DNA from 3 places in the Nostoc sp. UHCC 0252 genome. Region 2 is predicted to be linked to each of the others. Evidence: predicted binding sites of a transcription regulator. Region 2 holds the regulator's gene; each other region holds the start of a gene.

Region 1 (7,273 bases), on a different contig from region 2:
ACCTCCTGGTTAGGAGCATCAATTACGACAATATATAAGAACTCATTGCCACGGGCAAAACCTTCCGCCAATGTCGTCGAGGTCATATTTTCTATTCTAAAGTTAACTGACAAATCTCTCTTTCTAACTAGGAGATCGCTTACTTGATTATCATCGACGTAGGCTAATCCTTTAATTGCATCTTGAATAGGCTTCACTATATTGTCTACATCCATTTGATCGGAATCATAGAAATAGGTTATCTGGAGCATAACCAATCCAGTAGCCGTTTTTTGTTCCGAAGACCAATATTTTTCAGCTTCTTGTCGCACTGTCTTTTTCCAATCTTCAAGCCGATTGCCCTTACCACGCTTACGAGTCTGTTGTGATACTGGTGGGCCATCTACTATGAACTCAAATCTGGTCAATGCACTTTTAAATAATAAATCACAGCTTATTTTATGCTAGTAACCTCGAATACAAGCAGAGAATTATCACTACTACCTGTTTCTTGTCTTTCTCAAGCCAATAAGTAATGTGCTACGGTTTTAGGATTAACTGGCGAGTATGATGTTAACTTTTCAGCCCAACGATGCGATCGCCTTAAATTCAACAGATGGTAATAAAATTTTGCTATAGGAAAGATTAAGGATGTAAAAACAACAATCATTTACACCCAAACTGCTAACAGACGCGATTAATCGCGTCTCTACGTTATGCTTCTTCAGAATTATCTCTTTTATGTCCTGGGGATGCTTCGTAAAGTGCATCAAGATGTTGGCGAGCATCTTCAACGTTAATGGAACGCATTACCAAAAGCGGCTCCTTAATTAAATTGCCTGCGTTATCTAATAACTCTGGATGGGGTACAAATTGTTTTTTTGATGAATAATAACCGTAGTTGCCTTGATTATTCACTGGCGAGGAATTCGTTGGGTAAGTTCGCTCCCGATCAAAACTGAACATGATCAAGTTACGAATTAAGTTGCCAACAGCTATAAATGCAAGGATTGTAAAAGCAAGAATGTAAAGTAGGTGTAACATCGGGTTTTTCTCCAGAACAACAATTTTTAAAACTTATTTTTGTGTAACGCTTTGTTTCGCCCAGACTGTGGCTCACAGTTAAGATGACTCTCTAACGCACTTTTATGCGCTTACATTTATATGAAGCTATTTGTCAACCGTTATTCCACTTACGGTAGCATAGGATACATTATTTTGTTAATCCAGATAATGTTAAGAAATTCTTAAGCTTTTTGTACTTTATCTTCGATGACATACCCTAGCGTCTCATGGTTAGACATTGCTAAGTAGTCTGCGGAAATTTAACAGATGCTCCCATCTAGTTAAACCCACGCTCTTGACGAAAGCGCATTGCAACATTCCAGCATTCTGTTACTAATTGATGCCAAGGCATTAATGTTGCCATATCAATCCCGACTTGTTTATCGGTTGCAGCAAATAACATTTTTGCCGTACTTAGTTCATCTTGCGCTTGCTTAATACGTAAGAGCAGAGCAGATTGCTCTTGGTCACTCATAAATGATAACTGCTCAGTTTCGAGTAAATGGCGCGATCGCGTGAACCAATGCTGAAAATCTTCCAGCAGGGGTTCTAAAACCGTTTTCAGCAACTCAGTCCCTGGTAAATTTGAGTCTGACATAAATGAGAAGGATATTGCCAACTTTCTTACTAATATTAACGTTATTTACGTTTCTTAACATTATTTTTATTTATTATAATCTTACTTTTGCAAATAATGTAAAGATTAGTAACAAATAATACAGAATTTATTATATAGTCTTGCTATTGGGTTTGTACAGTTACTTTGGATAGGTATGCATATCTACCGCATGGAGAAGTAACTGATACTGAGTAGCAATTCATCAGCTAATTTAGCTATGTCTACGACGGGCTACGCCTACGCCTAAAATCTTGAATTTGCTACTCAGCTGACCGATTAAAAATTTATCTTCCCTGGCGATAAACTAATGCGGTAGTTGGAAAATAAAGCTGAAAAAAGCAAAAACCAAAGCCGTTATAGTTGAATAAGCCTACAGATTCAGATAAATCACCTTTTGTAATCACCTCGCCAACGGTTCAGCAGCCAATGTCGCCAAATTCATCAAATCAGTCTCAACAGTCAGAACAAGTTGAAAAAATCTATTTACCGCGTACCAGCGAATCGGAGAACTTAAAAAAGATTCGTCACACTGCTTCCCATGTTATGGCAATGGCGGTACAAAAGCTGTTTCCCAAGGCGCAAGTTACAATTGGCCCTTGGATAGAAAACGGCTTTTACTATGATTTCGACAGTCCAGAACCATTTAGCGAAAACGATCTCAAAGCCATCAAGAAAGAGATGGTGAAGATTATTAATCGCAAGTTGGCGGTTATTCGAGAAGAAGTCAGCCGTGAAGAAGCCGAACGCCGGATTCAGGAAATTAAGGAACCTTACAAGCTAGAAATTCTGGCAGATATCAAAAACGAACCAATCACAATTTACCACCTGGGGAATGAATGGTGGGATTTGTGCGCGGGGCCTCATCTGGAAAATACCAGTGAATTAAACCCGAAAGCAATTGAATTAGAAAGCGTTGCGGGCGCTTATTGGCGTGGAGATGAAACTAAAGCCCAATTACAACGCATCTACGCTACCGCTTGGGAAAGTTCAGAACAACTCGCTGAATATAAGCGACGCAAAGAAGAAGCGCTACGACGAGATCATCGGAAACTTGGGAAAGAACTGGGATTATTTATATTCTCTGATTTAGTAGGGCCGGGTTTACCTTTGTGGACACCCAAAGGTACTTTGTTGCGGAGTACCTTAGAAGACTTTCTCAAACAGGAACAGCTAAAACGGGGTTACTTATCTGTAGTAACACCTCATATCGCCAGAGTAGATTTATTTAAAACCTCTGGACACTGGCAGAAATATAAAGAAGATATGTTTCCCTTAATGGCAGACGATCAAGAAGCTGCTGCACAGGAACAAGGCTTCGTTATGAAGCCGATGAACTGCCCCTTCCATATCCAAATATATAAGAGTGAGTTACGCTCTTATCGAGAATTACCGATGCGACTGGCGGAATTTGGTACTGTTTACCGTTACGAACAGTCGGGAGAATTGGGCGGTTTAACACGGGTGCGCGGTTTTACTGTAGATGATTCTCACCTGTTTGTCACCCCAGAACAGTTAGATAGCGAATTTCTCAGTGTGGTGGATTTGATTTTGTCGGTGTTCAATAAGCTGCAACTAAAGAACTTTAAAGCTAGACTCAGTTTCCGCGATCCTGCTAGTGATAAATACATCGGTTCCGATGAAGTTTGGGACAAAGCCGAAGGTGCAATTCGCCGTGCAGTTGAAACCTTGGGGATGGAACACTTTGAAGGGATTGGAGAAGCGGCATTTTATGGGCCCAAACTCGACTTTATCTTTAGTGATGCCCTAGATCGGGAGTGGCAATTAGGAACTGTGCAGGTAGATTATAATTTGCCTGAACGCTTTGAGTTGGAATATGTTGCTGAAGATGGGGTTCGCAAACGTCCAGTAATGATTCACCGTGCGCCTTTCGGTTCACTGGAAAGGTTGATTGGGATCTTAATTGAAGAATATGCAGGCGATTTCCCTTTGTGGTTAGCGCCAGTGCAAGCTAGATTACTTCCGGTGGGCGATACACAGCTAGACTTTGCGAAAGATGTGGTGGCAAAAATGAGAGCCTTGGGCATCCGTGCAGAAGTTGATACCAGTGGCGATCGCTTGGGTAAACAAATTCGCAATGCAGAAAAAGAAAAAATACCTGTGATGGCTGTGGTGGGAGCTAAGGAAGTGGAAACTAATACCTTGAGTATCCGTACCCGCGCCTCTGGGGAATTGGGAGTTATCGCTGTAGATGAGGTGGTGGATAAGATGAAGGATGCGATCGCTAAGTTCGAGAATTTCTAAATAAAATCTAACCGCAGATGCACACTAATTATAATTGGTGTGCATTTTTTTCGTGGATTGGAGCATTAGCTAGCTGGTAGGTTGTGGTAAGGGTGCGATCGCGTTCTACTTGTAGATTGAAACCCTAAGTTAACGGAGATAAAAGTGGATTCATCCAGTTCAAATACTCGGCGACGGAGATAAAAGGTGGATTCATCCAGTTCAAATACTCATTTTAATTTTAACTTTTTATGAGATTTGGAAGGTCAAAAAGTATCACAGACCACAAAAGTTTTCTCAATCACCGCACTCAAGAAAACTTTTCGAGTTATTCAAGACTGATAGGATTAATTTAAAGACTTGTGGAATCTGCTCTTCCTAAACAGACTGGACTTGCATAAATTAATGTCAATAATTTTTGACTAACATTATGAACCGCTTTACCTCTATTCTGTTAGCTGGCTTGATAGCATCTGCATCAGCTTTGGCTATTTCTCCAAAAGCTGAGGCGAATACACCAGCGTCTTATGTTGCTGAGTCTGATAGCTACGGTAACTACGAACGTCATAGTCGTCACTACAGAAATGGTGATTACGACCGCCGGAACGACCTTCGCAACGTTCGTGACAACGATCGCCGATATAATCGTCGCTATGACCGCGACAATAATCGCCGCTATGACCGCGACAACAATCGCCGTTATGACCGCGACAATAATCGCCGATATGACCGCGATAATAATCGCCGCTATGACCGCGACAATAATCGCCGCTATGACCGCGACAACAATCGCCGCTATGACCGCGACAATAACCTTCGCAACATTCGTGATAATTTCCTTCGCTATCAAATCGATCGCGATTGGAGACGTGATTAATCCTTTTGCCTAGAAGTCTCTTTATTAGGGGCTTCCAAATAACTATTTATTCTGGGTGGGCAAAATGCTCACCCATTTTTAATGCCTAAAATCACAGCCAATTAAGTAACCACACAAAATTAATTACAGTCATTGCGAGCGAAGCGTTCGCGGAGCGTCTCGTAGAGATAGCAATCGCAAGGGCTGGGATTGCTTCATTTCGCTTCTCTACGAGACGCTAACGCGAACGCTACATTCGCAATGGCATTGTGATAATTAATAGTGTTTATATTTCGATTGACGAATATATTGACTGAAGACTGGCACGACCCTTGGTGAAACGTTCTACTTTGACGAGGGAGTTTAAAATGCGATTAACCTACCAGTACCCTTTACGCCTCACGGCACTACAAAAAGCTACTTTTGAACACTGGCTTGAATTGTACCGTCGTCCGCCATCATCTGGGTAGCGAGTTGACCGATCAACTCGCCAACCCACATTAAAGCTCAATTAACTTGAAGCCCCAAGGTTTGAGGGCCGCTTCAGCTAGCTCCGTATTTACACCTTCATAAGCCTCCCATTCCAAGGGATGCTCTTTTGGATGTCCGTCGCCGACATTACCCGCAACTTTGATTATCGGACAGTTGGCGATGCGATCGCGCTCTAGCCCTTTTGGAATTGCTAGTTGGATTTTGTGACCAATAAACTTTGCTGTACTTTCTTCAGCGACAGACTCACGGATTAAACAAATATCACCAGCCGTCCCCCAAGTAGTTTTGTAGATGTGGAGGAATGATATATAGGTTACTGGTTTGATCGCTCTTTTTATAACATGCATTATCTGTAATCCTTATACTATGAGTCAAAAATCATAAATCATACAAGTATTTTCTATCACGTTCGTAGGGAAGAATGTTTTTAACTAACATTTTGCACCTAGCTCAAGTGATTATAAATCGCTTAGGGGAATATAGCGGTTTTCAGTTGAATCCAATAACGATCTAATCCCCAACCCCTTCTTTACCGCTCCCTAACCCTCTCCTAGTAGGCTGCGGCGTACAGACATCTGTGTACAAGATCCTCCTAAATCCTCCTTAAAAAGGAGGACTTTGAGAGGTCTTTGCCCCTCTGCTTTTTAAGGGGAGTTAGGGAGATCAAAAAGCTGCGGAGCAACTCTAGAAGACTTGTGTGTACACCGTAGAGTGTTGAAAAAGGAATCTTTTTACCACAACACGATAATTGCCCACAAACTAACTCCCAAAGCGATCGCAGCTAGGTGTTGCCCAAGGAGCGATCGCAGTGGTTGCTTGGCAATCTTTTGCGTTAATAACATAGTCATCAACACTGAGAAGATTATCGTTGCACCTTGTAGAAAGGCAATAACGGCAGGGTGAGCAACCAATATTGGTAATTGTTCTCCGCTAAAACCAAGGGTAGCAAAGGTAACAGGTAAAATCCGTCCACCTTCACCTAAGCCCAAACGCAGGTAATGAGCCAAGTTTCCCCCTAAAACCAATGGTAAATAGCCATAAGCAAGTTCTACAAATGATTTTGGCTTCCGGTTAAAGGTCAACAGTTTCAGCAAACCATAAGCCCCAAAGGTAAATATCGCTGGGATAATTAACACTAGTAGCGATAATCCCAAATGCTGCCAAAACTGAGTCAAATCGAGTTGCAACCCCAACCAAGACTGTAATTCTGGCAAACGATGCAGATATATCCCACCCAATAGCAAAAACAATAAGGCTACTTCATAAGTGCGGGGTACATGAGTTGTCCACAGTTCAATTCCGGGGGGACGCAAGTTAAACTCAACGGAACGATGGGGACAGGCTTTCAAGCAAGTCATACAGAGTACACAATCTCTGTTATCTTCTAATTGCGCTGGGTGAGAGTATAAAGGACATCCATTAGTTTCCATCCCTTCGCCTTTTTGCGGGCCACCTTTATAGCACTGATAAGTGGTGCAGCTAGCAGAACATATCCCTTGCTGGGCGCGGAGTTCTGTCATTGAAAGTTTGGCAAATAAACCATTCATTCCACCAATGGGGCAGAGATATCGACACCAAAACCGCCGCTCAAAAAGAGCGGAGAAAATCATCGCCCCAGCAGTAATTAACAGTAGTAAACAAGCACTGAGGTAGGCGGTATTTTCTAAATGCCAGAGTTCTTCCCATAGGAAGATTAGGGTAAATAAACCAAACATGAACCATCCGCCCCATTTCTCAGCTTCCTCTCTTGGCCAGCGCTTGAGTTTGCGTGGCCATAGCCAGAGAGATAACTTTTGGGTAATTTCGCCGTAAATCATGAAGGGACAAACAGAACACCAGATGCGTCCCAAAAAGGGAAAGAGAAATAAGAAGAACGGCCACCACCAAGCCCAAAATAGATTTAAGACGAAATTGCGATCGCGGGTTTGTGGCCCAATAAATAATACTGCAACAATAATTGCAAAAGCTGTTGCAGTAAAACCATAATTAATGCGATCGGGCCACCAAGGACTACGCAAAAA
Region 2 (7,273 bases):
CTATAGTTTGTTCTGAGCCAGTTCTTGTAGGTCGGCGTAGCTTGAGACTGCGAACATCAGCCTGTGATGTAATCCCTCCAGCTAGTTGAATTACCCGCGTCACATTTGGTAGGCCAGTAGGAGTAGCAGAGCCACTATTAGCGGTTGCGCCCCCTTGATCATCTGTGCTACCTGGAGTGACAAGATAGGAACCGGGACGGTTAACTTCACCAATAATTGTTACCGTGCGGGGTGTGGTTTGGCTGGCGGCAAAGTTAGATGCAAATATATTGCGCGATTCTGCCACGCTGAAGTTGGTTGCAGTTGGCACAACTATAGTGTCTCCATCGCGCAAGGTAATATCCTGTGATAACCTGCCTGTTTGGATAAGTTCCTTCAAATTGATGGTAACAGCTTGCTCTGAAGAACGTCCTACTTTACGCCTTAATTGAACTTGACTCACATCCGCAGCCAAGGTTACGCCCTGTGCTGTTGTCAATGCGGCTAATACAGTCGGGTATTGTACACCTGGATTGTCTCCCGCGCCTCCACTTAAGTTTAGAGTGTAAGCTCCTGGACGCGTCACCTCTCCAGCAACGAAAACGTTGATAGGACGGGGCGATAACAAATTTACTGAGATTAAGGGACGTTTCAGGAAGCGAGCATATCTTCTAGCAATTTCGTCAGCAGCCTGTTCGCTTGTTAGACCAAGGACTGACACACTGCCAATTAAAGGTAGGTTGATTGCTCCACCTGGGGGAATTTGATACTCTCCTGTATATTCAGGTACTTCAAATACATTTACACGGATGCGATCGCCGCCTCCTAATGAATAATTAGTATCTAATTGTGTTTGTATGTTTGGTGATGGTGTAGTTGGTGGTAATGTTTGTCCCTGAGCTAGGCTCGCAAATGGCACAGCGACATTGACAGCACTTAATAAAGCCACACCCACAACTGGCTGAGTTAGGAATTTAAACAAACTTGTCTTAACCATATTTATTTACCTAAAATTCTGAAACTACGATCAATAAAGTACTGTCTAAACATTTTTATTTTGACTATACCTAAGTATTCAAGTTCCCCGACACTCTTATTTTCCCCGAAAAGTGCAATTTTCCGGAGGAAATTTGTTTATTAAGTTTGAATTTTTAGTGAAGTTAACTTAAAGTTAAGCAAACTTGAATATAGGAATTATCAAAAAATATACAACTTACGCAAATAAACGTATTTTTCATATAAAAATCTGTCTGTTCTGTAAAGAGCTATTTACGAACAATACATTTTTGCCACGGTCAATTGCATGACACTTAAAGTGTGATTCTAAATAGTGCTGTTAGTAGTAATTTTTGCAAAAATTATGACTTCCATCATTGACTGACTATAAATAATCTTAAAAAGAGTCCGAGATTTAATTTTTCGTGAGTTGTTTCTCAAACAAATCTACAATTGACTGTTTGGCAACTAAATTAGTTAACTGAGTTATTTCTTTTTTGGATTTGTTGAATAAAAAACTCCTCTAGCGAGTAACGCGACAAGTTCATGGCAATAATTTTACCTTCCATCAGACGAACACTAGCGAGAAAATCATAGTAATCGTCTTGTAGTGTACCTTGCCAGGAACCATCAGGTTCAAATTTGAGAGTGGGTATCCATTTTTTGAGAATTTCCCAGTCACCACCTTGACCTTTTACGTGATATGTGTTGTCTACGCCTAAAAGCTCATTAAGGGAACCAGAGCAAATTAATTCACCTTGAGCGAGGATGGCAATGCGATCGCAAATCTGTTCTACTTCACTAAGAATGTGGCTATTGAAAAAAATCGTCTTACCAGCAGCTTTGAGCGCCAGAATAATTTCCCGCATCTGGTAACGTCCCACCGGATCAAGCCCAGACATCGGTTCATCCAGAAAAACTAAATCTGGCTCGTTAATTAGCGCCTGTGCCATGCCAACACGCTGTAGCATTCCTTTAGAATAGCGACGCAGCAGCTTTTTACGGGCATCGGCTTGGGATAAACCCACTAATTCCAGCAGTTGGGGAATGCGTTGGCGTTGGACACTTTGGGGGATTTGGAATAGTCCAGCAGCTAGCTGCAAAAATTCCCAGCCAGTGAGATAGTCATACAAATAGGGATTTTCTGGCAGATAGCCGATATGTTGCTTAACACTGCGATCGCCTATGGGCTTATCCAATAATAATCCCCGCCCAGAAGTGGGATGAATAATTCCCAGCAACAATTTTAAAAGGGTGGTTTTACCAGCACCGTTTGGCCCCAGCAACCCAAAGGTTTCGCCTTTGTAAACTGTTAAAGAACAGTTTTTGAGAGATACGATTTTTTGATTTAACCAAAAACCAGTACGATAGACTTTTCGTAACTCAGAAGTTAGGACTACTGGCGGAATGTCTTTCGTATTAAGTTGAGAATCAGGGTCATCTGCAACAAAGTTCATCTTGGTTTAACCACTAATTACCAGCTTGGTATTAATTACAAGTTACCTAGTAGGCTGATAATAACCATCACTAAGCGGTGTGTCAATTATTGGGAATTAGGAATTGGGAGAAGAACTACCGCCCTATGCTCAATGCCCCTAAGCCTCCTTTCATAAAACGCCTTTAGAACTAGGAATTAGACCAGCACGACGGGGGTCAATTTCCACTGCTAACCGTGTTGCCCTTGCAAAGGCTTTAAATGTCGCTTCTATGATGTGATGGGAATTAATACCATCCAATTGGCGAATGTGCAGTGTCATTTGGCTATGGTTCACGATCGCCACAAAGAATTCGCGCACGAGTTGGGTGTCATAAGTCCCTACACGCTGGGTAGGAATTTGCAAGCCGTAGCTGAGGTGGGGTCGTCCAGAAAAGTCTAGTGCTACCTGAACTAAGGCTTCATCCAATGGTGCGAGAAAATTACCAAAGCGGACAATACCTTTTCTGCTGCCTAGTGCCTGGTTGAAAGCTTGACCTAAAGTAATGCCTACATCTTCGTTGGTGTGATGGTCATCAATTTCTAAGTCTCCCTTGGCTTGGACATCTATATCAATCAGCCCGTGAGAGGCAATTTGATGCAACATATGATCCAAAAATGGAATGCCTGTTGCTGCTATGCAAGTTCCTCTACCATCCAGATTGATGGTAACTTGCACATCAGTTTCACCAGTGGTGCGGTGAACAGTGGCAATCCGAGGGGTTTCAGTTAAGCGATCGTATGAATTAACTATTTGCATGGGGAGTGGGGAATGGGGAATGGGGAATGGGGAATGGGAAATGGGAAATGGGCACTTTACTTACTCCCCACTCCCTACTCCCCACTCCCCAAATTATCTTACATTCCCATGATTTCATATCCTGCATCTACATATAGAACTTGTCCGGTAATACCACTGGACAAATCACTACATAAGAAAGCGGCTGTATTTCCCACTTCTAGCTGAGTGACGGTGCGGCGTAGGGGAGCTACTTCTTCTACATGGTGAATCATATCCAAAATCCCACCCACTGCTGAAGATGCCAAGGTGCGGATTGGGCCTGCGGAGATGGCATTGACGCGGATATTTTGTGGCCCTAGTTCGGCGGCTAGGTAGCGCACACTCATTTCTAATCCCGCCTTGGCAACTCCCATAACGTTGTAGTTAGGAATTGCTCTGACACCGCCTAAATATGTCAAGGTAACGATACTTCCTCCCTCTGTCATCAAAGGTTTAGCTGCACCACTTAACTGCACCAGCGAGTAGGTACTGATTTCTAAGGCGGTGTTGAAGCCAGAACGAGAGGTTTGGCTAAAATCTCCAGTCAAATCATCTTTGCTGGCAAAGGCCAAACAATGAATGAGGATGTCTAGCTTTCCCCACTTTTCGCGGATTGTCTCAAAGGTAGATTGAATCTGTTCATCATTTTGGACATTACAGGGAAGAAATAAGCTTGGGTTAAGGGGTTCTACCAATTCGGCAACTTTTTTCTCCATCTTGCCGCGTTCATCGGGCAGGTAGGTAATACCCAGGTTTGCTCCGGCTTTATGCAGCTGTTGGGCAATGCCCCAGGCGATGGAGCGGTTATTGGCAATACCTGTAACAAGAGCATTTTTTCCAGTCAGATTCAGCATAGAAATTGTTCATGCGATCGATCATCTAGGAGCATACTAGAATCTGAGGCACGTTTTGTCTTTGTTTTATACAGGATTTGCAAAAATGAATATTGGTAAGAGTGTTTGCTGCGTGTAAAAATCTTGATTTTTCCTAAAGATATTCCCAAAATAACTTTATTTGTTCTTTAAAAAACCCTTTTTAATACAGCTATTGTAGGTACTTATCAACAATTAGTAGCTGAAAGGATCAACAATTATGTATCATTATAAACAAAGAGTTATGAAGTGATTTGTTTGAGTATAGGAAAGTACAGAAAGGTTGACGGTGCTTTATTCATTTTTCGGGTGTATTCTTAGGTAATCAGTTTTTGTTTTTCCGGCATTGGGTAGGGGAAGGGAGATGATCGTGACACAAGATAAAGCCCTAGCAAATGTATTTCGTCAGATGGCGACCGGGGCGTTTCCGCCAGTTGTGGAAACGTTTGAACGCAATAAAACGATCTTTTTTCCTGGCGATCCTGCCGAACGAGTTTATTTTCTTTTGAAAGGTGCTGTTAAACTTTCTAGGGTGTACGAGGCAGGAGAGGAAATAACAGTAGCATTGCTTCGGGAAAATAGTGTTTTTGGTGTTTTGTCATTGCTGACAGGAAATAAGTCCGATAGATTTTACCATTCGGTTGCATTTACTCCTGTGGAATTACTGTCAGCCCCAATTGAACAAGTAGAGCAAGCACTCAAGGAAAATCCAGAATTATCAATGTTAATGCTGCGGGGTCTGTCTTCGCGCATTTTACAAACAGAGATGATGATTGAAACTCTCGCTCACCGAGATATGGGTTCCAGATTGGTGAGTTTTTTGTTAATTCTTTGTCGGGATTTTGGAGTTCCTTGTGCTGATGGGATCACTATTGATCTGAAGTTATCTCATCAGGCGATCGCAGAAGCAATTGGTTCAACTCGTGTTACCGTCACTAGGCTACTAGGGGATTTGCGTGAGAAAAAGATGATTTCTATCCACAAAAAGAAGATTACTGTGCATAAACCTGTTACCTTAAGTAGGCAATTCACATAAAATCAATCGGAGAAAGGGGAATCGGCGCGTGTTCTATTTTCAAAAATGACACTAATAGCTAGAGGTAAATCTAAAATTGAGTAATTTCAGCTATTGCCAATTTCCACTTCTTTCCAGACAATGCTTAAAAGTAGTAGGCTGTATCTGGAAGGATTTCGGTAGCTAAAGATGACCACCGGATACATCCTCATCGCAGCAATTTTAATTCTGGGAGGCGTAATTGCAACCGTGGGCGATCGCATCGGCACACGAGTTGGCAAAGCTCGCCTCTCACTTTTTAACCTTCGTCCGAAAAATACTGCTGTAGTAGTAACTATTTTTACGGGCGGCTTGATTTCAGCATCAACGTTAGGAATTTTATTCGCTGCTGACGAAGGCTTGCGAAAGGGAGTCTTTGAATTAGAAGATATTCAAACAGACCTTAGACAGAAGCGGGAACAGCTGAAAACCGCAGAAACTCAGAAAAGTCAGGTAGAAAGTGAACTAAGCCAAGCAAGAACTGCCCAAACAAAAGCACAAGAAGACTTGCAGGCAATTAATAAATCTTTACAGGCGGCGAATGCCAAACAACTCCAAACACAAGCTCAGTTGAACCGCACCATTAGTCAACAAGCTCAAACTCAAACTCAACTCCAACGCACTCAAGGTCAGCTAGGACAAGTTGTAACTCAGTACCAAAAGGCCATAGCTGAGTTGCAAAGCGTTTCCAACCAGAGAAAAGAGCTACAAGCGGCTGTTGAACTGCTGAAGACAGAACGACAACGACTGTACGCTGAAGCGAAAAAAGCCATTGACGAAGCCAAAACAGCTATTGAAAAACGCGATCGCGAACTCGCTAACCGTCAAGAAGCCGTAGAACAACGCGATCGCAAAATTGCCCAACTGGATCAACTGATTCAAAAGCGTAACGCAGAAGTTGCAGCTCGAGAGCAAGTCATTGCCAAGCGGGAATCGCTTCTCAAAGAATTAGAAGCACAACAGGAGCAACTAGAACTGGAAGTTGCAAGGCTGGAAAAATTTTATCAGTCTTACCGCGACCTGCGTTTAGGTAAACTGGCCTTAATTCGCGGTCAAGTTCTTTCTGCTGCTGTAGTTCGGATTACCCAACCTGCTGCTGCTCGTCAGGCAGTGGTACAACTTTTACAAGAAGCCAATCGCAACGCCAACCTCCGATTAAGTGAGCCTGGGGCAAATCCTGCCAATGTAGAGCTACTGCGTGTGACTCCAGATAGGGTTGACCAATTGAGCAAACAGATTAGTGATGGTCAAGAATACGTGGTGCGAATTTTTTCGGCTGGTAATTACGTCCGGGGAGAAAAGCAGATAGAGTTTTTCGCCGATACAGCCAGAAATCAATTGGTTTTTTCGGGAGGTGCAGTGCTAGCTACAACTAGTGCCGATTCCCAAACCATGACATCCTATCAATTACAGCAACGGTTGGAAATACTAATTTCTGCTTCCCAATTTCGGGCCCGTAACGCCGGAATTGTCGAAGATGTGCAAGTAGAAGGGACTTTTCTCCGCTTTGTCGCCCAATTAAGACGGTACAATCAACCTTTGGAGATCAAAGCGATCGCAGCAGAGGACACTTATACAGCCGGCCCATTGAGAGTAAAATTAGTGGCAATAGTCAACGGACAAATTATTTTTAGTACTTAAAAAAATATTTGCACACTGTTGTTAGTAAGATTTAAACATATCGAATAGCAGTCAAAATAGTTGCTGTAATTGCATTTTTAATTCTTAATTCTTAATTTTTAATTCTTAATTGATTATGACTTCCCGTGAATTTTCACCAACTCAACCAGTCATATTGGGGTTTGATCCAGGTCGGGATAAGTGTGGTTTAGCGGTGATGGGACTGGATCGGCAATTGTATTATCATCAGGTCGTTCTAGCAAAAGAGGCGATCGCTGACATTGAAACACTGCGTCAAAAGTTTCCGATTTCCTTGATGGTGATGGGCGACCAAACTACAGCCAAGCAGTGGAGACAGCAATTATACCAGGAATTGACAGAACCTTTAAGTATTATTTTAGTAGATGAGCGGTATACAACCCTAGAAGCACGCGATCGCTATTGGCAAATGTTCCCACCCAAAGGGCTAACAAAGCTATTGCCACAAGGTCTGCGAC
Region 3 (7,273 bases), on a different contig from region 2:
GGAAACCTCGTTCCATATCTGCTAATGCAGCCGACAAGATTTTCCAGTCAAGACGCTCAATCTCGGAATCAGATAGACGAACAATGGTGGCAAGTGCTTGCTGAATAAATTGCCGATTTTTTAATGTCGGTAAACGAGCGATTAATTCAGCGATATCCGCCTGTAAAGACTCTAATGTGTCAAATGACGCAGATGAAGTCATGAGAACTGCTGCAACAATGGCATTATATTCTACGTGAATGAATGACACTCTAGCAAGCGGGATACAGCCCTGTGATGTACCGTTAGCGCTCTCAAAACTGGCTTTGAAGTAGTATCTCTGAAGCTGAAATTCCCATCTTTTGAGATTGGGACTCGGATAATGGTGTTTAAAGATGCCAATTTTAATCTAACTTCTTGTGGAGTGGGCGATCGCACTTTAACCTTGTATCTGTATCCTCTGTGTCTAGAGTATTCTGTTTATTTGGATATTTGATAAGCTTTAACAAAATAACAGTTAAAAAATCTAACAATTTTAGTAAACATACTCGCTACATTTGCCACCCTTGTATTTTTAGGTAAATGTAGTTTTTTAGATATTTGTAAAGTGTCGGGGAGTCTAGCAGATGAAGATATTGGTATTGAGTTGGGAGTTTCCGCCAAGGATTGTTGGGGGAATTGCGCGGCATGTAGCGGAGTTGTACCCAGAACTGGTAAAGCTAGGGCATGAAGTCCACCTGATTACAGCCGAATTTGGTCAGGCATCAATGTATGAGGTGGTTGAGGGAGTAAAGGTACATCGCGTGCCAGTGGCATATAGTAACGACTTTTTCCACTGGGTAGTCAATCTCAACCTGAGTATGGGAGATCACGGTGGTAAGTTGATTTTAGAGGAAGGGCCGTTTGATTTAATTCATGCTCATGATTGGTTAGTAGGAGATGCTGCGATCGCTCTCAAGCATAGTCTCAAAATACCACTAATTGCTACAATTCACGCTACAGAATACGGACGCTATAACGGTATTCATACACATATCCAAGCCTATATAAATGGCAAAGAAAACTTACTGGCTTTCAACGCTTGGCGAATTATCGTTTGTAGCAATTATATGCGCCAAGAAGTAGAACGAGTATTACAAAGTCCTTGGGACAAAATCGATGTCATTTATAACGGTATCCGAGCCGAAAAAAAACAGCATCACGTAGATTTTCATGCGCTGGATTTTCGCCGCCAATTTGCCACGGACAATGAGAAAATTGTCTATTACCTTGGTCGCATGACTTACGAAAAGGGTGTACCGACATTACTTAATGCTGCACCCAAAATCCTGTCAGAAATGGGAGGTAATGTTAAATTTGTCATCGTCGGTGGCGGCAATACTGACCATCTCAAGCGCCAAGCCTGGGATTTGGGAATTTGGCATCATTGCTATTTTACCGGTTTTCTCTCCGATGATTACTTAGATAAATTCCAAACTGTCGCTGATTGTGCCGTGTTTCCCAGCCTTTACGAACCCTTTGGGATTGTCGCTCTAGAAAGCTTTGCTTCCCGTGTGCCTGTAGTGGTTTCTGATACTGGCGGTTTTCCTGAAGTGGTGCAACATACCAAAACAGGTATTGTTACTTGGGTGAACAATCCCGATTCTTTAGCTTGGGGAATTTTGGAAGTTTTGAAAAATCCAGGTTATCGGCAATGGCTGGTGGATAATGCTTATGAGGATTTAGAGCGCCGCTTTAGCTGGCCGAAATTAGCTAGGCAAACTCAAGAAGTATATCAGAGAGTTGTACAAGAGCGATCGCAAATTGCCTGGTAAGCAACTTCTCATATCCCGGTTTTTTCAATAATAGGACTTATGCAAAAGTACACGTAGTAGGGGCAATTTATGAATTACCTATATTTGACAATCTTTCTTTTTGGCTATTGTTTGCGTAAGTCATAAAAGTATACATTGCGATTTGCGATCGCTCACAAGTACACCTTTTTCAAAGCCTGGTAGAGTTTACAAAAAAGCGATCGCTCTTTCTCAACAAAGACAAAAGTGCGATCGCTATATTTTATACTTTTTGTTGAATGACTAAATATCCTGTTCGCTCAACTCGCGTGTGATGTGATCGAATGGTTCATCAACAAAAGCAGTATTAGCCACACCTGCTGCTGCTACTTGCTCCTTAATCAGATCCTTGAGAATCTGGATACCACGAACCGTAGGCCCAATAGGTACTCCTAAAGAATTGTAGGTTTCCCGCAGCCCTTGCAGCACACGCTCATCCAATACATTTGTATTTCCAGCAACTAGCGCATAGGTGGCATAGCGCAGATAGTAATCCATATCCCGCAGACAAGCTGCATAACGACGAGTTGTATAAGCATTTCCGCCTGGACGAATCAATTCTGGCAGTTCTTCAAATAACCTCAAACCAGCTTGCTTGACGAGTGCAGCCGCATTAGAATTTATTGCCGCCGCCGCTTGTACTCGGACTGTACCACTGTCAAAGTAAGATTTCAGGCTATCGATCGCATTCCGGTCAAAATACCGACCAGCTAAGTCATAATTCTTAATTAAACTTGTTACCGCATCGCGCATTCTTTTTTCTCCCAATCCTTGCTATTTATGGTTTGATATTTATTTGGCTGCACTCACGCACCAGTAAATTTTTGTGCTATTTAAAATAGATTCGGCACAAAAACAATCTATCCACTATTTAAGGATTCTATGCCAAAGTTGACCCCTATATGATGAACTTTCCAGTTTTGTACAGATGAACGCTGAAAGGTTAATATAACCTGATAATCCAGATATCTGTAACATAAGCTACAAAATCCGCTAATGTCTACTATTTAAGATATTTCTGGTGTGTCACGGTCTGATTGAGATCAGCAGGGTTAGGATGCAACGTAAGATTCTGGTTGACTTTAGGAAATTGGTAGAGAAGGAGTAACAATGACTACACCACAAGAACTCTTGAAGAGAATTCAAGATGAAAAAATTCAACTGATTGATCTCAAATTCATCGACACAGTAGGGACTTGGCAGCACCTCACACTGTACCAAAACCAAATCGATGAGACTGCGTTCACTGATGGCGTAGCTTTTGACGGTTCCAGCATTCGCGGCTGGAAAGCAATCAACGAATCGGACATGACAATGGTACTCGACCCCAACACTGCTTGGATCGACCCATTCATGGAAGTGCCAACACTAAGTATAATTTGTAGTATTAAAGACCCCCGCACGGGTGAACCATACAACCGTTGCCCACGGGTTATTGCCCAAAAAGCAATAGATTACCTGGTTGCCAGTGGCATCGGTGATACAGCTTTCTTTGGCCCTGAAGCTGAGTTCTTTATCTTTGATAGTGCTAGGTTTGCCCAAACTGCTAACGAAGGCTACTACTTCTTAGACTCCGAAGAAGGTGCTTGGAATTCTGGTAAAGCCGGTACAGATGCAAAACCCAACTTAGCTTACAAACCACGCTTCAAAGAAGGTTACTTCCCAGTCGCACCGACGGATTCTTTCCAAGACATCCGTACAGAAATGCTGTTGACAATGGCAGAATTAGGTGTGCCCATTGAAAAACATCACCACGAAGTTGCTACTGGTGGTCAGTGCGAACTAGGTTTCAAGTTTGGGAAGTTGATTGAAGCGGCTGACTGGTTGATGATTTACAAATATGTCATCAAGAATGTTGCTAAAAAATATGGCAAAACTGTCACCTTCATGCCAAAACCGATTTTTGGCGATAACGGTTCGGGGATGCACTGTCACCAGTCCATCTGGAGAGACGGCCAACCTCTGTTTGCAGGTGATAAGTATGCCGGTTTGAGTGATATGGCGTTGTACTACATTGGTGGTCTTCTCAAACACGCACCAGCACTGTTGGCAATTACCAACCCCAGCACCAACTCATACAAGCGCCTAGTACCTGGTTATGAAGCTCCTGTTAACTTAGCTTACTCTGAAGGAAACCGTTCTGCTTCTATCCGTATTCCTCTATCTGGTAAAAACCCCAAAGCCAAGCGTTTAGAATTCCGTTGTCCAGATGCTACATCTAACCCCTACTTGGCATTTGCTGCAATGCTTTGTGCTGGTATCGATGGCATTAAGAACAAAATTCATCCTGGTGAACCCTTAGATAAGAATATCTATGAACTCTCTCCAGATGAGCTTGCAAAGGTTCCCTCAACTCCAAGTTCTTTAGAACTGGCATTGCAAGCGCTAGAAAACGATCACGCTTTCTTGACCGAATCAGGTGTTTTCACGGAAGACTTTATCGAAAATTGGATTGACTACAAGCTTAACGAAACCAAACAGTTACAGCTGCGTCCTCATCCCTACGAATTTTACCTCTACTACGATGCTTAATTAAGCATCGGATCTAACTAAAATTAATAAGTTTCGCCACCCTAAAGTAGAGGGTGGCTTTTTTTAGAGTTGTCAGTTGAGATATTCACTCAAAAAATCCAGCTTAAAACTCTTGAAACTTAACTCATAGAAGCATGGCTAGGCCCATAAATCATCCGAGTGCTAGCATCTACTTTTCCTTGAATCGGGTTCCAGTAGTGGGATGCTTCTTCAGGAAGACCAAGTTCTTGTGCAGCACGCATCAGCATGGATTGTTGGCGATTCTTGACTTGCTGATGTTCACGCACCATCAACGCACGAGATTTATCTGCGATAGACATAACCATATTCCTCTCTATTTTGTGAATATATAATTTTTGGTTTCTCTATAAACCAATATAGCAAAGATTCTGTAACATAAGCTACTTTTTACAAAAGTTTATGTTTGCTTTTGCTGACATAAGTAATCAGACAAAAATATTTATTGTCATTGCGAGCGAAGCAAAGCAATCGCAAGGACTGGGGTTGCTTCTCTTCGAGACGCTCCGCGAACGCTTTGCTCGCAATGACATTCTGTCTTTGTATCAGGTATTTCCAAAGCTAGGTCATCTGGCTTCACATTTATCTCGCCTGAGAGTCTTTGCCTTTCCAACAGAAGATAATTTTTTCGTTACAATAGTTTACATAAAAGTAATCAAAACTTAAGCTATTTTTATGCCTGAGAGTTTAACTAAGCTGACTTATCAAACCTTTCAGCAGGGCAAAAATTACTTTGGTCTAGCTCACAAAATACTAGGTTCACAGTTGAAGAACCTGGTGTATCCGACACTTGAACAAAAGACCAAACCCATCCCGAATGAGATTTTAGTCAAGCTTCAGCAGAGATTGAACCAGCTGCTGGAAACAGACTGGCAAGATGCCCAAAAAGGTGTCTACCCCGAAAGTTTATTGTTTGATAACCCCTGGAAAGACTTTTTTTCCTACTATCCTCTGGTATGGCTAGATTTTCCTCAAATTTGGGAGCGGATTAAACAACAGAATTACCAAAATTTTTCGCCCGAAATTGACACAGATGGTTATCCCAGCTACTACTTGCAGAACTTCCATCACCAAAGCGATGGCTATTTGAGCGACTTGTCAGCCAATTTATATGACTTACAAGTAGAAATTCTTTTTGGTGGGGCTGCTGATGCGATGCGGCGGCGAATTCTTGCTCCTCTGAAGGATGGGCTGAAAGCCTTTGATTCAATTGCACCACGGCAAACCCGTATTTTGGATGTAGCTTGTGGAACTGGGCGGACTTTGAAGCTAATTCGGGCAACCTTGCCTCAAGCATCTCTATTTGGCACAGATTTGTCACCAGCTTATTTGCGGAAAGCAAATGAACTACTATCCCAAATTCCAGGAGAGTTGCCGCAACTTTTGCAAGGGAATGCCGAAGAGTTACCTTATGTAGATGACTATTTTCATGCTGTAACTTCTGTTTTTCTCTTTCATGAGTTACCAGCATCTGTACGTCAGACAGTAATTGAGCAATGCTTTCGGGTAACAAAGCCAGGCGGGGTCTTTATTATCTGTGACTCAATTCAGTTGAGTGATTCGCCTGAGTTGGAATATATGATGGACTCTTTCCCTGAAGCTTTCCATGAACCCTATTACAAGCATTACACCACCGATGACTTGGTAGAACGTTTACAGAAAGCAGGCTTTGAGAATATTGAGATGCAAGTCCATTTTATGAGCAAGTATTTTATTGCTCATAAACCAGCTTGAGACAATAGCTCTTGATTGCGTTTTCTTTAAGTAAACTTTAATTAAAAAGGACAGATGCAAAATTTTGCATCTGTCTTTGGGTGTATACTAATTAAAATGAGTGAGACGAGCTAGCAGATTCTTCTTAATATATTCTTAATATATATTTATTCCGTCGGAACCATCTGCGAGGAGAATGAAGCAAGGTGCAAGAGCAGATCATATATAGATAGTAATATTTGGTTGCCAAGGGCAATAAACCTATACTACTTATGCAAAGCTATACCCTAGATAACCTCAAATGAAACGAAAAGGATTTTATGCTTCGGTAAAGGACGCTAAACACCCGTCAAAGCGAAGATCCATTAGTTACTCAATATATGAGAAGAAAACCGATTGGGGAATAAAGTGGAGTTACCTGAAGACTATTTCCTCAACAAGCAAAATGTTTTTATTTAGATGTTTTTTAGATTAACTGATAACCTACGTAACATCTATTTCTAGAGCGGTTGAGGATTGAGATGCAGAGCTTCCCAGGAATAGGGACAGCAGTATATAGCTTTTGAGAAGTGGTTAATGCTGTTGATCGAGGCACTTAATTTTGATTTGCATTTTGATCGCCAGGATTAAGAATAACTAAGAAGATACAAAGCTTGCAGTTGAAATACTAAGCGATCGCTGAAGATTTTCGTGTGTCAACTGTATATCTTCTACGAGAAAAGTTGTGTCAAAGATGTTAGCACAACATCGTGTTTTCTGGTATGGTTCCTTTAGAAAAAAAAGGCATTACCCTACGGTAGTTAAACCAAAGCATAGATATTTCGAAATTTTTGTGTTACTTCCCTACGTCCACTACCGCGATGGCGTGGCGTATCATCTGAAGCTTGTTCAGGTGTCGCCGAGAGCCACTGTTCCGAAGTAGATGTGGAAGGCAGCCCAGTTGATAAGTGATTGACCATTGCTTGGCAGTTAAAAGCTAAGGGGCCGAATACCAGACTCGAAACTAAAAGTGAAATGGCAGCACGCATAGCAGGTGTCTATTTTGGAACTCTCCACTTCACTGATACTTAGCTTTTTGATTAATATCCGGATAATTCATCAAAAAGTATTCTGTTTTACTGAAAATAAAGTCTTCTTATCCTTCCTTTAAGTGTTCGACTAATAACCAGTTACCAGAGTGATTGTAACGACCCCACAAT

What was found. Region 2 encodes NtcA, which controls nitrogen genes in cyanobacteria. Its sites were predicted from a motif close to TNTGTANNNNNNNNTACANA; they were not measured.
Region 1: a site for NtcA is predicted at 1,748-1,767, ahead of VB732_RS08650 (DUF2605 domain-containing protein). Genes of this name have one in related genera too.
Region 3: a site for NtcA is predicted at 2,780-2,799, ahead of glnA (type I glutamate--ammonia ligase). Genes of this name have one in related genera too.

Annotation. Positions count from the first base shown of each region.
Region 1 covers NZ_JAYGHE010000009.1:112,436-119,708, reverse strand. Annotated here, with positions in the region: gene VB732_RS08665 (RusA family crossover junction endodeoxyribonuclease) at 1-407, opposite strand, end outside; gene VB732_RS08660 (hypothetical protein) at 500-649, opposite strand; gene VB732_RS08655 (DUF2973 domain-containing protein) at 694-1,023, opposite strand; gene VB732_RS08650 (DUF2605 domain-containing protein) at 1,322-1,642, opposite strand; gene thrS (threonine--tRNA ligase) at 2,090-3,925, shown strand; gene VB732_RS08640 (hypothetical protein) at 4,335-4,781, shown strand; gene VB732_RS08635 (hypothetical protein) at 5,261-5,599, opposite strand; gene VB732_RS08630 (cyclic nucleotide-binding domain-containing protein) at 5,984-7,273, opposite strand, start outside.
Region 2 covers NZ_JAYGHE010000025.1:54,034-61,306, forward strand. Annotated here, with positions in the region: gene VB732_RS16055 (SLBB domain-containing protein) at 1-976, opposite strand, end outside; gene VB732_RS16060 (ABC transporter ATP-binding protein) at 1,449-2,432, opposite strand; gene hisB (imidazoleglycerol-phosphate dehydratase HisB) at 2,583-3,209, opposite strand; gene fabI (enoyl-ACP reductase FabI) at 3,308-4,084, opposite strand; gene ntcA (global nitrogen regulator NtcA) at 4,467-5,138, shown strand; gene VB732_RS16080 (DUF3084 domain-containing protein) at 5,307-6,797, shown strand; gene VB732_RS16085 (pre-16S rRNA-processing nuclease YqgF) at 6,913-7,273, shown strand, end outside.
Region 3 covers NZ_JAYGHE010000026.1:57,437-64,709, forward strand. Annotated here, with positions in the region: gene VB732_RS16425 (LOG family protein) at 1-202, opposite strand, end outside; gene VB732_RS16430 (glycosyltransferase family 4 protein) at 606-1,793, shown strand; gene VB732_RS16435 (hypothetical protein) at 1,894-2,058, shown strand; gene apcB (allophycocyanin subunit beta) at 2,055-2,564, opposite strand; gene glnA (type I glutamate--ammonia ligase) at 2,922-4,343, shown strand; gene VB732_RS16450 (hypothetical protein) at 4,463-4,663, opposite strand; gene VB732_RS16455 (hypothetical protein) at 4,764-5,027, shown strand; gene VB732_RS16460 (class I SAM-dependent methyltransferase) at 5,037-6,095, shown strand; gene patX (heterocyst-inhibiting protein PatX) at 6,875-7,102, opposite strand; gene VB732_RS16470 (FAD-dependent oxidoreductase) at 7,210-7,273, opposite strand, start outside.